Regions from separate parts of the Streptomyces sp. NPDC047525 genome, predicted to be linked through region 2. Evidence: riboswitches for the same ligand, from Rfam matches in the RefSeq annotation. Region 2 holds a riboswitch; each other region holds the start of a gene.
The links. A riboswitch is a leader RNA that binds a small molecule or an ion and turns the genes downstream of it on or off. The one in region 2 is predicted to bind thiamine pyrophosphate.

Region 1: it holds a riboswitch for thiamine pyrophosphate, as region 2 does, so the genes downstream of both, thiM (hydroxyethylthiazole kinase) here and thiO (glycine oxidase ThiO) in region 2, are expected to answer to the same signal.
Region 3: it holds a riboswitch for thiamine pyrophosphate, as region 2 does, so the genes downstream of both, thiC (phosphomethylpyrimidine synthase ThiC) here and thiO (glycine oxidase ThiO) in region 2, are expected to answer to the same signal.

What each region holds. Positions count from the first base shown of each region.
Region 1 covers NZ_JBEYTL010000018.1:77,426-83,082, forward strand. The annotation lists gene ABZ833_RS36785 (cytosine permease) at 1-566, opposite strand, end outside; gene tenA (thiaminase II) at 563-1,252, opposite strand; gene thiD (bifunctional hydroxymethylpyrimidine kinase/phosphomethylpyrimidine kinase) at 1,258-2,082, opposite strand; gene thiE (thiamine phosphate synthase) at 2,079-2,717, opposite strand; gene thiM (hydroxyethylthiazole kinase) at 2,947-3,723, opposite strand; TPP riboswitch at 3,771-3,896, opposite strand; gene ABZ833_RS36810 (hypothetical protein) at 4,973-5,155, shown strand; gene ABZ833_RS36815 (hypothetical protein) at 5,573-5,657, opposite strand, start outside.
Region 2 covers NZ_JBEYTL010000004.1:296,550-302,206, forward strand. The annotation lists gene metF (methylenetetrahydrofolate reductase [NAD(P)H]) at 1-781, opposite strand, end outside; gene thiE (thiamine phosphate synthase) at 871-1,521, opposite strand; gene ABZ833_RS13745 (Rv2175c family DNA-binding protein) at 1,610-1,975, opposite strand; gene ABZ833_RS13750 (FAD-dependent oxidoreductase) at 2,030-3,250, opposite strand; TPP riboswitch at 3,380-3,492, shown strand; gene thiO (glycine oxidase ThiO) at 3,490-4,686, shown strand; gene thiS (sulfur carrier protein ThiS) at 4,683-4,901, shown strand; gene ABZ833_RS13765 (thiazole synthase) at 4,908-5,657, shown strand, end outside.
Region 3 covers NZ_JBEYTL010000009.1:231,855-237,511, reverse strand. The annotation lists gene ABZ833_RS27170 (metallophosphoesterase) at 86-1,171, shown strand; gene ABZ833_RS27165 (hypothetical protein) at 1,353-2,228, shown strand; gene thiC (phosphomethylpyrimidine synthase ThiC) at 2,350-4,131, opposite strand; TPP riboswitch at 4,124-4,279, opposite strand; gene ABZ833_RS27155 (YibE/F family protein) at 4,351-5,657, shown strand, end outside.

The sequences.
Region 1 (5,657 bases), on a different contig from region 2:
GCCAGGACGACGGCGATGGTGACGTAGCGGCGGATGATGCGCAGGGCGCCGAGCGGGCGCAGCGTGAGCGCTGTCGTCACCGCGCCCGCGACGAGTACGTACAGCCAGCCGGGTCCCGGGTCGCCGAAGGCCTGGCGGGCCAGGATCTTCAGGCCGGTGGAGATGACCACCAGCTCGAAGACGGCCCAGCCGACCATCTGCAGCACGTTGAGGACGGTGGGGAGGTAGGACGCCTTCGCGCCGAACAGGCCGCGCAGCAGCACCATCGAGGGCGCGCCGGTGCGGGCCCCGGTGATGGCGGCGAGGCCGAGGGCGGCGGTGCCGATCAGGGTGCCGACGACGGACGCGGTGACGGCGGCTGCGAACGACAGGGTCGGACTGCCGGTGCCAAGGGGGTCGAGGACGACCAGCATGCCGCTGAAGCCGAGCAGGCTGACGCCCAGGTTGGCCCAGAAGGTCCCTTGGTCCAGGCCGCTCAGGACCTTGGGTGTGGGCTGGTCGAGGGTGAGCGGCGCCTCGTTCGCCGGGGCTGGTCCCGGGGTGGTGGGGTCGGTGGTGGTCGTCACTTCGCGGGCTCCGAAACCTGGACAGGAGCGGCGCCGACGGGCCAGGACTCCATGCGCCAGGCGGCGTCCCAGAACATCCACTCCCAGGTGGACGCGGTGGTGAAGGCCGTACGCATCCGTGCGCGGGTGGCCGGATCGGCCTGGTCCGCAAGCCGGTTGACGATCTGCCGGGCGTGTTCGGTGGCGGCTTCGAACTCCTCGTCGGCGTACGTGCCGATCCAGTCGCCGTAGGGGTGGGTGGCGAGGTCGCCTGCCGTCTCGAGGAGCGCCCGGCCCACCTCGGCGTAGATCCAGAAGCAGGGCAGGACCGCGGCGGTCAGCTCCGGGTAGCCCTGGGTGTGAGCCACGGAGAGCAGGTAGGAGGTGTATCCGGTGCCGGTGGGGGAGGGCGTCCAGGCGTCGACGTCGACGACGTTGCTCTCGTGCAGGGAGCTCTCGACGACCACGGCGTCGTGGGCGGACTTCGCGAAGAACGCGATGTCCTGCGGCCGGTCCGCCTTCGCGGCGGCGCTGGCCAGCGCGCGGGCGTAGCCGCGCAGGTAGTGGGCGTCCTGGGCCAGGTAGTAGACGAACTTCTCCCGGTCCAGGGTGCCGTCGCCGAGGGCGATGACGAACGGCAGCTTGTCGATGGCCGCACGTATCTCGGCCGTGGCCGTCCACAGCTCGTCGCAGAACGTTGTGGTCATGGGGCTCAGCTCCAGTACTGGTAGAAGTGGTGGACGGGTCCGTGGCCGCGGCCGATATGCAGGGTGTCGGCCGCGCGCAGGGCCCCGGTCAGGTACGCCTTCGCGGCACTGACGGTGGTGTGCCAGTCGTCGTGCTGCGGGCGCAGGGCGGCGATAGCGGCGGAGAGGGTGCAGCCGGTGCCATGGGTGTTGCGCGTGTTCACGCGGGGTGCGGACAGCTCGGTGACGCCCGAGCCTGAGGCGTCCGTGGCGTCGACGAGGATGTCTACGGACTCGGCGTCGTGTGTGTGGTGGCCGCCCTTGAGGAGGACGCGCCTGGCGCCGGTTTTGAGGAGTGAGTGGGCCTGCTCGATGGCTTCTGCGCGGTTCCTTGCGGCGGCGGTGCCGAGGAGGTCGCCGGCCTCGGGGAGGTTGGGCGTGATGAGGTCGGCGAGAGGCAGCAGACGGTCGCGCAGCACCGTCACCGCATCGGCCTCGAGGAGGCGGTGGCCGCTGGTCGAGACCATGACGGGGTCGAGGACGACATACCGGGGGCGGTGCCGCTCCAGGGCTTCTGCGACGGCTTCGGCGATGGCGGCGTCGGCCAGCATTCCGATCTTGACGGCGTCCACCGGGACGTCGGCGAACAGAGTGTCGAGCTGCTCGGTGACGAACGCCGGGGGGACGGTATGGATGCCGCTGACGCCTTGAGTGTTCTGTGCGGTCAGGGCGGTCAGAACTGCTGTTCCGTAGGCGCCGTTGGCGGAGAACGCCTTCAAGTCGGCTTGTATCCCGGCGCCGCCGGAGGGGTCGCTGGCGGCGATGCTGAGGGCGATGGGCGGGCTGGTCACGCGGGGATCTCCTGTCGCAGAGTGCGAACGAGGGAACGGGCTGCGGCCTCGGGGTCGGGCTGCCCGCAGACCGCGCTGACGACAGCGATCCCGGCCGCGCCACTTCCCATGACCGCGGCGGCCTCGGACACGCCGATCCCGCCGATGGCCACGCAGGGCAGCGGGCTCTCCCGAACGATCTGGGCCAGGCCGCCCAGACCGAGCGGGACGTCCGCGTCCGGCTTGGTGGACTGCGGGAACACCGGACCGACACCGAGGTGGTCGACGGCGTCCGGCACGTGCGCCAGCTGCTCGGGACGGCTGACGGACAGGCCGATGTACGCATCGGGACCGAGCTGGCACCGGGCGGTCTCGGGGGAGACGTCCCGCTGCCCGAGGTGGACGCCGTCCGCGTCCAGCCAGACAGCCACGTCCAGGCGATCGTTGACGATCAAGGGGACACCAGTGCCCGCGAGTTCGGCCTGGATCACCCGGCCGAGCGAGAACAGCGTGCGGGCGTCCGCGTCCGGATCACGCAACTGGACGGCGGTGACGCCGCCCTTGACGGCCGCTGCAACGGTAGGGCCGACACCGCGGTGGCCGCAGAGTCCGGTGTCGGTCACGAGATACAGGGACAGGTCGAGAGGAGGTCGCATGGGTTACTCCTTGGGGTCTCCCGGCCGGGGAAAAGCGGGGGAAACGCATCGGGAGGTACGGGGGAAGGGCAGGCCCTGACGTGCACGGACCTTGAGTTGTTCACAGGCGCGAGATGGGGGACAGGGCAGCCAGACTCGGTGCTGGGGGCGCCGCCCCAGGGCGGGCGGGTCCTTTGCAGCGGGTGGTGTCCAGGCCGCTGCTCACGCAGGACCCGCAGTACGCGCATGCTCAGCGCAGGTTGAGAGCCTCGGCGAGCCGCTCAGGGCTGAGCTCGTACAGCGCGTCGATCAGGGCGACCGCGAACGTGCCGGGCCCCGCAGAGCGGGTGGCGGCGTCCTCCGCGGCCACGGTGAGCAGGCCGGTCGCGGCAGTGGCGGCCAGCAGAGCGTCGCCGGTGACGGCTGTGCAGGCGGCCACCAGGGCGCCGAGTGAGCAGCCCGTTCCCGTCACCAGAGCCAGCAGCGGGTGCCCGTTGGCCAGGCGCACCACTCGCGTCCCGTCCGTGAGGACGTCCTCCGGACCGCTCACCGCGACCGCGCAGCCGTAGCGCCGGGCCAGCGCGCCTGCCGCGGCCAGCGCGGCATCGGGGGCGTCCGTGCTGTCCACGCCGCGCCCGCCCGTGCCGCCGTCCAGGGCCAGGATCTCGGAAGCATTGCCGCGAACGACCGCCGGAGGTGCGCTCTCCAGCAGTTCGTGGGCGAGCTCGGTGCGCCAGGGCAGCGGGCCGACCGCCACCGGGTCGAGCACCCACGGCCGCCCCGCCCCGGCCGCTTCTGTGACCGCGACGCGCATCGCCGCCGCCGTCACGGACGTCACCGTTCCCAGGTTGACCAGGACACCCCCGGCCACCCGGGCCAGCGCTCCGGCCTCCTCCGCGCTGTGCACCATCGCGGGGGCAGCCCCCGCCGCGAGCAGCACGTTCGCGGTGAACTGCGACACCACGACGTTGGTCAGGCAGTGCACAAGGGGTGCGGAGGTCCGCAGGGACGCGATCACATCCGCCACGGCATCACGGGAAACGGCAGTGCCGTGCCGGGCAGGTACGGAGGCAGTATCCATCGTCAACACCCTTCCTACGCCGGCATTACCCGGTCCAGGTTCATGCGGTCGGCGGAAAGGGGATCAAGTCCCGTCCGCCCTCTCAGCCCGGCTACTCCCGAGCTCCCGCGGTGGTCGCTACGCAATGTACCTCCTTCAGGAACAGGAGTTCGCACTCGGGTACCTCACGAAACGACACGGATCTGTTGGCGGAACTGACGAGGGACCCCTTGGCCACCAGGCCGAGACCTGTCCGCATCGACTGCTGCCGCAAGCGGTGTGGTGGAGGGCCATGCCCAGGTACTGGACCTCCTGCGACACCGCATCGCCACCTGGACCGGTACGTGCCAACCTGCCAGGCCGACCTCCCGGACAGAAAGAGCGGCGCCTGGCGCGTGCTGGGGAGCGGGGCCGAGATGCCGCTGCTGCTTCCCCGCTCGCCGACCAGGCAGCGCGGCTGCCGTCGAAGGCATCCCCAAGGAGATCTGCCTACGATTGGCGCAGAGATCTACGCGGAACCGGTGTGGCAGGCCGACGGCGGCCACGTCGAGCCCGACCGTCACGGCCTTCGCCGATGAGCACGGGCCCAGGAATGCGTCATCGACCGCATGGCGCGCAGCCTGCGAGCCATCGGCTCGAGGCCGTCAGCAGATGCGGGCACCTGGTTGGAGGCATTCTGGCCGGCTGTCATCTGCCGCGAGCAGCAGATGGCAGCAGCTGTGCGAGATCCCGCTGGAGCGCCGAGCGCGCTCCGAAAGACGGGCAACGACAGTGCTGCTCCAATCAGCACACTGAGCGCATGCGATACGAGGAGAAGGCGAAGCTCGCCACCGCAAGGACCTCGGTCCCGGTGGCCATCCTTGTGGCCTCGCCAGTGCTTCTGATAGCCGGAGCGCTGGTCCGTCGCCGATACCTCCGCTACGTCTACCGGGATGAAGCCCCACTGATCCTGGACAAGAAGCAAGGCCTAATCAGCGTCCACTGGTTCGTGGTCACTAGCCCTCTTCTCGAGTGGCTCTGCTGGCCCACGGAGTCACTCGCTCGACTCACCTCACGCCGAGGTTGAACGGCAAGGTAAGTGCCGGTTCGTGATCCGCGTACGCCAACGTGGCAACTAGCAGGGCCCATTCCGGTAATCGGCCCGTCGGAGGGAGGAGAGTGGGGGGTGGGATCCCTCCGGGTTCTGGTGCTCCCTTCCCTTGGAGAAGGTGTCCTGATGAGGGCTTCGTCGGCTGAACAGGGCGCGGTGATCGCGGAGATCGTGGATGCGGTCCGTGAGGTGAGCTACTGGCGGGCCGGCGTGTTGATGGAGCGGTTCGTGCGGGACGCGGACCTGGCCAGTCTGTGCGCGCTGCGCGCGGCCCTCGCCGCGGACGGCCCGGTGGATGCCGGGCGGTGAGCAGGCTCCTGCCCGCCATCTTCTCCGCGCTCCGTAGGAGAAGGACTCTCTCCTCTCCGTGAGGAGGGAGATGAGATGGCCGGTGGTGGGTGCAGCCACCACCGATGGTCGGAAATCGACGGCGGCCGCACGGCGCGGGGACACAATGGCTCCCCGGGTGTCCCCGCGCCCATTCGTCTTCCCTCCATGGAGCGAGCGGGCGGCGCCCCTAGGGCGGGCGGGGAGGACGGGATGCCGGGGCCCCAGTGTCCGCTGCAGGTGCGCGGCCCCGGCCGAGTCACTTAAGGGCTGTCCCGTAATGCATCTCCGGTCGCCCCCCTGCGCTGCGGCGTCTCGAACGGTGGAGCTGTGCAACGGTGTCCGCGTGTTCCGGGGCTTGTCGGGCCAGCTTCAGTCGACTCGCTCGGACCGGGGAGTTCAGCGTCCGAAAAGCCCTTTGAGGCCCTTCCTGCAAGTTGCGGGCGGATCCTGCCCCTTGATCTCCTCTTCCATGAGGACAAGC
Region 2 (5,657 bases):
TGGAGCGTACAGCCGCCGGATCGTCTTTGGCTGTGAGGATGCGCTCTTTGAGCGCGGGCGGGAAGGAAGCGTTGCTGAGCTGGGGCAGCCGCTCCAGCATGCGCACGTTCGTCACCGGCATGATCTCGGGGATGATCGGCGTCGAACAGCCCGCGGCCTCGACCCGGTCGCGAAGGCGCAGATACTCCTCCGGGTAGAAGAACATCTGTGTGATCGCGTAGTCGGCGCCCGCGCGGCACTTGTCGACGAAGTGCCGGACGTCGGTGTCCCAGTCGGCCGAGCGCGGATGCATCGCGGGGAAGGCCGCGACGCCCACGCAGAAGTCGCCCGACTCCTTGATCAGCTGGACCAGTTCGGCGGCGTACTCAAGGCCCTTGGGGTGCTTGACCCAGTCGGCGAGGGGGTCGCCGGGCGGGTCGCCGCGGACCGCGAGCATGTTCCTGATGCCGGCGTCCGCGTACTGCCCGATGATGTTGCGCAGTTCGGCCACGGAGTGGTCGACCGCGGTCAGGTGGGCGACCGGCGTGAGCGTCGAGTCGGCGACGATCTGCTCCGTCTCCTTGACCGTGCCCGCACGCGTCGAGCCGCCCGCTCCGTACGTCACGGAGACGAAGCTGGGGGCCACCGCCTCGACCCTGCGCAGGGCGTTCCACAGGTTCCGCTCGCCCTTCGGGGTCTTCGGCGCCGAGAACTCGAACGAGTACGTCGTCTTGCCGGTCGCGAGCATGTCGCGCACGGTGCGTGCGCGATCAGATCTGGTGGAAGCAGTGCCTAGGGCCATACGGGCAGGTTAGCGACGGGGTACCGCTACCGGCCAATCTCCGTCCAACCTGCGGACACCGTCCCCGGAGGTTGGCCGAAGATCGCCGATCAGGCCGAACGCAGCCGCTTCGCGAAGTCGGCCGCCGCGGCCGCCGGATCGTCCGCCTCGGTGATCGCCCGCACGACGACGACGCGGCGGGCGCCCGCTTCGAGCACCTCGTCGAGGTTGCCCGCGTCGATGCCGCCGATGGCGAACCACGGGCGGTCCGTGCCGAGCGAGGCCGTGTACCGGACGAGGTCGAGCCCCGGAGCGTGCCGGCCCGGCTTGGTGGGGGTCGGCCAGCAGGGTCCCGTGCAGAAGTAGTCCACGCCGTCCTGCGTCGCCGCGGCGGCGGCCTCGGCGTCGGCATGCGTGGAGCGGCCGATGAGCACGTCGTCGCCCAGGACGCGGCGGGCCGCGGGCACCGGCAGGTCGCCCTGGCCCAGGTGAAGGACGTCGGCGCCGATGGCGTGCGCGACGTCCGCGCGGTCGTTCACCGCGAGGAGCTTGCCGTGCCTGCGGGCGGCGTCGGCGAAGACCTGGAGGTGTTCGAGCTCCTCGGCCGCCTCCATGCCCTTGTCCCGCAGCTGCACGATGTCGACACCGCCGCCGAGGACGGCGTCGAGGAACTCGGGGAGGTCTCCCTGGCGCTTGCGGGCGTCCACGCACAGGTAGAGGCGGGCGTCCGCGAGCTGCTCGCGGGCAGGCTTGATGGCCATGGAGATGTCCCCCCGGGGTTGTCGGTGGCCCACGGGCCGCGTGTCCACGGGGGACGCGCGGCCCGTACGCAACGGTTTTCCGTGTCGGTCAGACGGCGAGCGCCTGGGCGCGACGCTTCACCTCCGTGCCGCGATTCTCGCTCAGAGCCTGCGCGGGGGTGCCGGGCAGGGTCTCGTCAGGAGTGAAGAGCCACTCCAGCATTTCTTCGTCGGAGAAGCCGTCGTCCCTCAGGAGCGTCAGGGTGCCGGTGAGGCCCTTGACGATCTTGTCGCCGTCGATGAAGGCGGCCGGCACCGCGAGCGCGCGGTTCTCACCACGGCGCACGGCGATCAGCTGGCCCTCCTTGACCAGCTGGCGCACACGCGTCACCTCGACGTCGAGCATTTCTGCGATGTCGGGGAGGTGGAGCCACTCGGGGACGAGAGCATCAGTCTTTGCGTCAATCTCGGTCACGGGGTCAAGCGTATCTCCGGGCACCGACAGCGGCCGGGCAGCGGGTCCCTCCGGTCACGGCAGCACGGTCTTCTTCAGCGGCAGCGCGGGGTCCGACGCCAGGTCGGGGGAGAGCCGGGCGCCCGCCTCGATCAGCTTGCGGCCCTGCGCCAGGTCCCTGGGGCGGCCCACCGCGAGCACGGCGACCAGGGCGCCCCCTCGGAGCCAGCACACGGTCCAGGCCGCGCCCGAGGGGTCGCCGCGCCACACCAGCTCGTCGGCGGACGCGTGGTGTCCGGCGTACTGGACGAAGCGGCCGAACTGCTCGGACCAGAAGTACGGGACGGGGTCGTACGCCGAAGGGGTCTCGCCGATGATGTTCGCCGCCACCGTGCGCGGGCCCTGGAGGGCGTTGTCCCAGTGGTGCACCAGGAGGCGCTCGCCATACCGTCCCGAAGGGAAGGAGGAGCAGTCGCCGACCGCGTACACATCGGGCTGCGACGTCCGAAGGTGGTCGTCGGCCAGGATCTCCCGGTGAGCGCCCAGGGTGATGCCGGAGCCCGCGAGCCAGTCCGTGGCGGGGCGTGCGCCGATGCCGACGACGACCGCGTCCGCGGGCAGCCGGGTGCCGTCGTCCAGGAGGACGCTGCCGGGCTCGACGCGCTCCACGCGCGCGTGGGTGCGCAGTTCGGCCCCGGAATCGGCGTACCAGGACGTCATCGGCGCCGCGACCTCCGCGGGAAGGGCCCCCGCGAGCGGCCGCTCGGCGGCCTCGACGACAGTGACGGAGCAGCCCGCCTCACGGGCGGCGGTCGCGAACTCGGCGCCGATCCAGCCCGCGCCGACGACCACGATCCGGTGCTGCTCGGCGAGCACGGGCCGCAGCCGCTCGGCGTCGTCGAGGGTGCGCAGCAGATGGACGCCGGGGATTCCGGAGGCGCCAGGCAGCAGGATCGGCTGGGCGCCGGTGGCGATGACAAGGGCGTCGTACGGGACGGGGCCCCGCTCGGTGTCCAGTTCGTGGTCGTCGGGGCGCACGCCCGTGACCTCGTGGCCCAGGCTCAGCTCGATGCCGAGCGCCTCGAAGTCGATGTCGAAGGCGGAGCCCTCCGCCTTGCCGAGCAGCACGGCCTTGGACAGCGGTGGCCTGTCGTACGGCTGGTGGGGTTCCGCGCCGATCAGGGTGACCGCACCGGCGAACCCCCGCTCGCGCAGGGCCACGGCGGTCTGCACCCCCGCCATCCCCGCGCCGACGATGACGACCCGGCGCTCTTCGTGCCTCCGCTGCTCACTCACCCGATCACTGTAGGACGGCGGGCGACGCGCGCCTCAGGGTGCGACGGGGAGATCTCTGACACACCGTCACCGCCCATACCCGGACAGCTCCCCTACTGCCGCCGGGCGCCAGGGGCTAGGGTGGCCGTGCAGAGCACTCGCGGGAGCCCGGACGCACCGGGCTGAGAGGGAGGCTGGACGGCCTCCGACCGTACGAACCTGATCCGGGTCATGCCGGCGAAGGGAGGGGCTGGACGCCCATGCATTCACGTACACCACCCCGTACGACCCGCACGACCGACGTCGTGGTCGTCGGGGGCGGCATCATCGGCCTGGTCACGGCCTGGCGGGCGGCGCAGCGCGGCCTGTCCACCGCGGTCGTGGACCCCGAGCCGGGCGGCGGCGCGGCGCAGGTGGCCGCGGGCATGCTGGCCGCCGTCACCGAGCTGCACTACGGCGAGCAGACGCTGCTCGGCCTGAATCTGGCCTCCGCGCGGCGCTATCCGGAGTTCGCGGCCGAGCTGACGGAGGCGAGCGGCCGGGATCTCGGCTACCGCGCGTGCGGCACGCTCGCCGTCGCGCTCGACTCCGACGACCGCGCCCATCTGCGGGAGCTGCACGCCCTCCAGCAGCAGTCGGGGCTCGCCTCGGAGTGGCTGAGCGGGCGCGAGTGCCGCCGCCTGGAACCGATGCTCGCGCCGGGTGTCCGGGGCGGCCTTCGCGTCGACGGCGATCACCAGGTCGACCCGCGCAGGCTCGCCGCAGCGCTTCTCGTGGCCTGCGAGCGGGCGGGCGTCGTCTTCCACCGCGCGTGGGCCGAGCGCCTCACGGTCACCGGCGACCGGGCCACCGGAGTCGTCCTCGCCGACGGCACCGCCCTGGACGCCGGTCAGACCGTGCTCGCGGCGGGCAGCCTCAGCGGGCGCCTCTCCGGGGTCCCCGAGGGCGCTGTGCCGCCCGTGCGCCCCGTGAAGGGGCAGGTGCTCCGGCTCACGGTGCCCGAGCGGTACGCGCCGTTCCTGAGCCGCACCGTGCGCGCCGTCGTGCGCGGCAGCCACGTCTATCTCGTGCCGCGCGAGAACGGCGAGCTCGTCGTCGGCGCGACCAGCGAGGAGCTCGGCTGGGACACGACGGTCACCGCGGGCGGCGTGTACGAGCTGCTTCGGGACGCCCACGAGCTCGTACCCGGCATCACGGAACTGCCGCTGACCGAGACCCGCGCGGGCCTGCGCCCCGGCTCACCCGACAACGCGCCGCTGCTCGGCCCGACCGCGCTGCCCGGCCTCCAGCTGGCCACCGGCCACTACCGCAACGGCGTCCTCCTGACGCCCGTCACCGGCGACGTCATGGCGCACGCCCTGACCACCGGTGAACTGCCCGACGAGGCGCGGGGGTTCACCCCCGAGCGCTTCGTCCGCGATCCCCTCACGCAGCGCTTCATGGAGCAGCCCGCATGACTCTCTCAGCCGTTACCGCCGTCTCCGTCAACGGAGAGGCACGCGATGTGGCCGCGGGCACCACGCTCGAAGCCCTCGTCGCCACCCTCACCGCGGCCCCCTCCGGGGTCGCCGCCGCGCTCAACGAAACCGTCGTACCGCGCACCCAGTGGTCCACCACCCCGCTCACCGAAGGGGACCGCGTCGAGGTCCTCACCGCCGTCCAAGGAGGCTGAACCGACATGGCAGACGACCCCTTCGTCATCGGCGGGCTCACCCTTTCCTCACGCCTGATCATGGGTACGGGCGGTGCGCCGAGCCTGGACGTGCTCGAACGGTCCCTGACCGCCTCCGGGACGGAGCTGACGACGGTCGCGATGCGCCGTCTCGACCCCGGCGTGCAGGGCTCGGTCCTCTCCGTCCTGGACCGGCTCGGCATCCGGGTCCTTCCGAACACCGCGGGCTGCTTCACCGCGGGCGAGGCCGTCCTGACCGCCCGGCTCGCGCGCGAGGCGCTCGGCACCGACCTGATCAAGCTGGAGGTCATCGCGGACGAGCGCACGCTGCTCCCCGACCCGATCGAGCTGATCGACGCCGCCGAGACCCTGGTCGACGACGGCTTCACGGTCCTTCCGTACACGAACGACGACCCGGTCCTGGCCCGGAAACTGGAGGACGTGGGCTGCGCGGCGATCATGCCGCTCGGCTCCCCCATCGGCTCCGGGCTCGGCATCCGGAACCCGCACAACTTCCAGCTGATCGTCGAACGCGCGAGCGTGCCGGTGATCCTGGACGCGGGGGCGGGGACGGCGTCCGACGCCACGCTCGCCATGGAGCTGGGGTGCGCGGGTGTGATGCTCGCCTCGGCCGTGACGCGTGCGCAGGAGCCCGTCCTCATGGCCGAGGGCATGCGGCACGGGGTCGAGGCGGGGCGCCTCGCGTACCGGGCCGGGCGGATCCCCCGGCGGCACTTCGCCGAGGCGTCGTCGCCC
Region 3 (5,657 bases), on a different contig from region 2:
TATGATGGGCGGACGACACCGCGGGCCGCTGCGACCAGGCAGTCCGATCTCGGTGCAATGCGGCGCAATGGTGGTGGAGGGGTCGATGACTCAGGGGGCCGGTCAGGGACCCGATGTGCGGACGGCGACGTTGCGCGACTTCCGCGTTCCGGCGTACGTCCATGAGACCGGTCCGGTCCAGGGGGACCCGGCGGGCGGGGCGGCTCCGGGCGCCCCAGGGGTGATCCCCGGAGAGCTGGACGAGGGGTACACCCCCACCCAGCGCGACCTGCCGGTCATCAACCGCGGCGACACCGTGCAAGTGGAGGTGCAGGCCATGCCCGAGCCTCCGCAGGCACCGGCGTCCGAGGAGCACGGCCCGCTGTTCGTCGTGGGCGATGTGCACGGCTATCTGGACGAGCTGCTCGGCGCGCTCCGGGAGCAGGGCCTCATCGACGCCGACGGCGACTGGTCCGCGGGCAACGCGCGCCTGTGGTTCCTCGGCGACTTCACCGACCGCGGCCCGGACGGCATCGGCGTCATCGACCTCGTGATGCGCCTGTCCGCGCAGGCGGCGGCCGCGGGCGGCTACTGCAAGGCCCTGATGGGCAACCACGAGCTGCTCCTGCTCGGCGCGAAGCGGTTCGGCGACACCCCGGTCAACTCGGGCGCGGGCACGGCCACGTTCCAGGCCGCCTGGCTCCTGAACGGCGGCCAGAAGACCGACATGGAGCGCCTCGAGGACCACCATCTGCAGTGGATGGCCCGCCTCGACGCGATCGAGTCGGAGGACGGGCATCTCCTGATGCACTCCGACACGACCGCCTATCTGGATTACGGCGACTCGATCGAAGCCGTGAACGACACGGTCCGCGAGACCCTCACGCGCAACGACGCGGACGAGTGCTGGGACCTCTTCCGGAAGTTCACCAAGCGCTTCGCGTTCCGCGACGAGTCGGGCCCGGCTGCCGTACGCGAACTCCTCGACATGTACGGCGGCCACCGCATCGTGCATGGCCACAGCCCCATCCCGTATCTGCTCGGCGATGTCGGCTCCGAGGATGACTCGGACGGCGGCGGACCCGTCATCGAGGGACCGCACATCTACGCAGGCGGACTGGCCATCGCCATGGACGGCGGCGTGACCATGGCCGGAAAACTGCTGGTCTGCCAACTGCCCCTGGATAACTGAGCGTTCCTGGGGCAGGTGCACCCCTACACGATCACGCTGGCCAAGGGGCCTTTTTCTGGAAACCCCCTGTCACCGCGTGCCGTCACGGCTCTACCATCGGCTTATCCGTAGCAGGCTCCCCTCCGTTTCTGCCCGACGGCTCGTAGCCATGCGAGCCCCAAGCCCTACGGAGCATCGGGGGATGCACATGAACAGCGCTCCACACCTGCTCAATGAGGACCGCCCCGAGTACGAGCGGATCCTCGATGAGGCGCTGCGCACCGCACCGAATCGTCCTGATCTCGCCGCAGTGGGCGAACGGCTCAATCCCGAACAACTGCGCACCATGGCACTGAACGCCACTGCGCTGATCACTGCCGCCGCCACGACCGAGTACACGCACTATGTGAAGGTCCGCGAAGAACTGCGCGAAAGCGGATCTGCCGCACCATCGATCCGGGAGCGAAGTCCCGAGGGTCCGGCGGAAGCCGGCTCCGGCGGCCTCGGTCTCGCCACCACGATGGGGGAGGTCACCACCCAGGCTTCTGGGGCGGGGGCCATCGCCGTCGTCGCGGTGCTCGCACCCGTACTCGCCGGGGCGGCCGCCGCGATCTTCCTGCTCGTCGGCTACATCCTGAAGATGCTCAACCCCGAGCCCGCCTTCGCGGACACCCTGCTCACCGCGGGATGGCTGTTCGGCGCGCTCACCGCAGGGGGCATCCTGATCGCGGCGGTCGGCCTGCTCCTGACGGCCCTGCGCAACGGCTCCACCTCGCTCCTCGCCGGTTCGTACGGCGATCAGAACGAGGAGGTGGTCCGCGCCAGGGAAGCCTGGGGCGAGGCACTCCTGGAGCGCGGCCTCCTTCCGTTCCTGCGGGAGGCGCTCGCGGATCCAGGGGCGGCGCACGCAGCTCGTACGCCGTCGGCGGACCCGAGCAGCCGCATGCCCCAACTCGGCTATCACAGGCCGGGATTCAGCAGCCCGGAAGGCGGCCCGGCGGCGGGACCGCGCCCGAGCTTCTCGAGCCCGGACTTCTCGAGCCCGGACTTCGGCGGTCCCGACCACAAGCCGGAGTAGCGGGCCAGGCACGGCTCCGGGCGGACGGCGGCGACCGCCCGCCCGAAGAGCCATGCCGTGACGCAGGTCCGTCGCGATCAGTTGACGATCAGCCGGTGATCAATCGGCGATCAGTCGGCGATCAGTCGGCAATCGGGAGATACACGCGGTTTCCGGCTGCCGCGAACTCCTTGGACTTCTGGTCCATGCCCGCCGCGATCTCGTCCTGCGTACCGCCGTGCTCACGCCGGATGTCGTGCGAGATCTTCATGCTGCAGAACTTCGGCCCGCACATCGAGCAGAAGTGCGCCGTCTTCGCGGGCTCCGCCGGCAGTGTCTCGTCGTGGAACTCCCGTGCCGTGACCGGGTCGAGGGCCAGGTTGAACTGGTCCTCCCAGCGGAACTCGAAGCGCGCGTCCGAGAGCGCGTCGTCCCAGTCCTGCGCGCCCGGGTGACCCTTGGCGAGGTCCGCCGCGTGGGCCGCGATCTTGTACGTGATGACCCCGGTCTTCACGTCGTCGCGGTTGGGCAGGCCCAGGTGCTCCTTGGGCGTGACGTAGCAGAGCATCGCCGTGCCCCACCAGCCGATCATCGCGGCGCCGATGCCCGAGGTGATGTGGTCGTACGCGGGTGCGATGTCCGTGGTCAGCGGGCCGAGCGTGTAGAACGGCGCCTCCTCGCAGATCTCCTGCTGAAGGTCGATGTTCTCCTTGATCTTGTGCATCGGGACGTGTCCCGGGCCCTCGATCATCGTCTGTACGTTGTGCCGCTTGGCGATCGTGTTGAGTTCCCCGAGGGTGCGCAACTCGGCGAACTGCGCCTCGTCGTTGGCGTCCGCGATCGAGCCGGGGCGCAGACCGTCGCCGAGCGAGTACGTCACGTCGTACGACGCGAGGATCTCGCAGAGCTCCTCGAAGTTCTCGTAGAGGAAGCTCTCCTTGTGGTGCGCCAGACACCAGGCCGCCATGATCGAGCCGCCGCGCGAGACGATGCCGGTCTTGCGGTTGGCGGTCAGCGGGACGTACGGAAGGCGCACGCCCGCGTGCACCGTCATGTAGTCCACGCCCTGCTCGGCCTGCTCGATGACCGTGTCCTTGTAGATCTCCCAGGTCAGCGCCTCGGCCTGGCCGTCGACCTTCTCCAGTGCCTGGTAGAGCGGCACGGTCCCGATGGGGACGGGGGAGTTGCGCAGGACCCACTCGCGGGTGGTGTGGATGTTGCGCCCGGTGGACAGGTCCATGACCGTGTCGGCGCCCCACTTGGTCGCCCAGGTCATCTTGTCCACCTCCTCCTCGATGGAGGAGGTGACCGCGGAGTTGCCGATGTTGGCGTTCACCTTCACCAGGAACTTCTTGCCGATGATCATCGGCTCGATCTCCGGGTGGTTGACGTTGGCGGGGATGACCGCGCGGCCCGCGGCGACCTCCGCGCGCACGACCTCGGGATCGAGGTTCTCGCGGATCCCGATGAACTCCATCTCGGGCGTGATCTCGCCGCGGCGGGCGTACGCGAGCTGCGTCACCGCCTGGCCACCGCGGCCCCGGCGCGGCTGGCGCGGGCGGCCGGGGAAGACCGCGTCAAGGTTCTTCAGGCCTCCGCGCGGCGAGGTGTGCTTGATGCCGTCGTCCTCGGGGCGGGGCGGGCGGCCCACGTACTCCTCGGTGTCGCCGCGGGCGATGATCCAGTTCTCGCGCAGGGGCGCGAGACCCCTGCGGACGTCGGTGTCGATGGACTCGTCGGTGTACGGCCCCGAAGTGTCGTACAGGGTCACGGCCTTGCCGTTGGTGAGGTGCACCTGTCGGACCGGCACTCGCAGGTCGGGGCGCGAGCCCTCGACATACGCCTTGTGCCAGCCGATGGACTTCCCGGCCTCGTCGCTCTCGTTCTGCGTCGAGGCAGGCGTGCGTGCGTCCGCTGTGGTCATGAGACCTACTCCCTACGCCGGCATTACCCGGTAACAGGTTCGGCGGTCGACGCAGCGAATTCCGTACGGCTCGTGCACTGTTTGTGCCACTTCGTACGGAGGTCAGCGCCCTCTCAGCCCGGTGCTCCGAGCTCCCGCGATTGCAAAGGTGGCTCCACGCTAGCGTCATATCGGGCGCGCTGAACAGAGGGCCCCCTCCGTTCTTGCGATGATCGGGCAGTGACCACCACTGAGCCGCCGTCCCAGCCGCCCGTCCCGAACGCGCCTCCGGAGCCGCATGGGCACTCCCACAGCCATGGTCCGGCGGCGCCCGTCTCCAAGCATCTGCGCAAGGTCATCGCCGCCGTACTGATTCCGTTCGCCACGGCGGTCCTCGTGGGGCTCGCGGTGTTCTGGCCCGGTGGCGCACCGTCCCACGAGCGCACCGGAGTCGGCTTCGACCGGCAGACCCAGTCGGCCGACGTCACGAAGGTGCAGGAGCTCCCCTGCAAGGACGTGAACGCCTCGCAGACCCCGCCCAACGGCGACACCTCCACCGCCGAGGGCCAGTCCGCGCAGTCCCGCGCGAAGGGCGTCTGCAAGAAGGCGACGATCGAGGTGACCAGCGGCAAGGACAAGGGCCGCACCTTCACCGAGATCGTCCAGCCGGACTCACCGCGGCAGTTGCGCGAGGGCCAGCAGGTGGTGGTCGCCTATGAGCCCACGGCCCCCGAGGCGCTGCAGTACTCGGTCACCGACGTGAACCGGAAGTTCCCCATGGCGCTGCTCGCCGGGATCTTCGCGCTCGCCGTCGTCGTGGTGGGACGGATGCGCGGCCTCATGGCCCTGATCGCCCTGGCGTTGAGCTTCGTCGTCCTGACGTTCTTCATCCTGCCCGCGATCCTCCAGGGCTCGAACCCGCTGGTCGTGGCGGTGATCGGGGCCAGCGCCATCATGCTGATCGCGCTCTATCTGTGCCACGGCCTCACGGCGCGTACGTCCGTCGCCGTCCTGGGCACGCTGATCTCACTGCTCCTCATCGGACTGCTCGGCTCGCTCTTCATCGGCTGGGCCTCGCTGACCGGCAACACGGACGACAACACCGGCCTGATCCACGGGCTCTACCCCGGCATCGACATGAGCGGCCTGCTGCTGGCCGGCGTCATCATCGGCTCGCTCGGTGTGCTCGACGACGTGACCGTGACCCAGACGTCCGCCGTCTGGGAACTGCACCAGGCCAACCCCACGATGGGCTGGCGCGGTCTGTACGGCGCGGCCATCCGCATCGGCCGCGACCACATCGCCTCGGTCGTCAACACCCTGGTCCTGGCCTACGCGGGCGCCGCTCTGCCCCTGCTGCTGCTGTTCTCGATCGCACAGAGCAGCGTGGGCACGGTGGCCAACAGCGAGCTGGTGGCCGAGGAGATCGTGCGCACCCTGGTCGGCTCGATCGGCCTGGTCGCCTCGGTGCCGGTGACGACCGCGCTCGCGGCCCTGGTGGTCTCGGCCGACCGGTCGGCCCCCGCGGGTGCTGGTGCCGGTGCTGG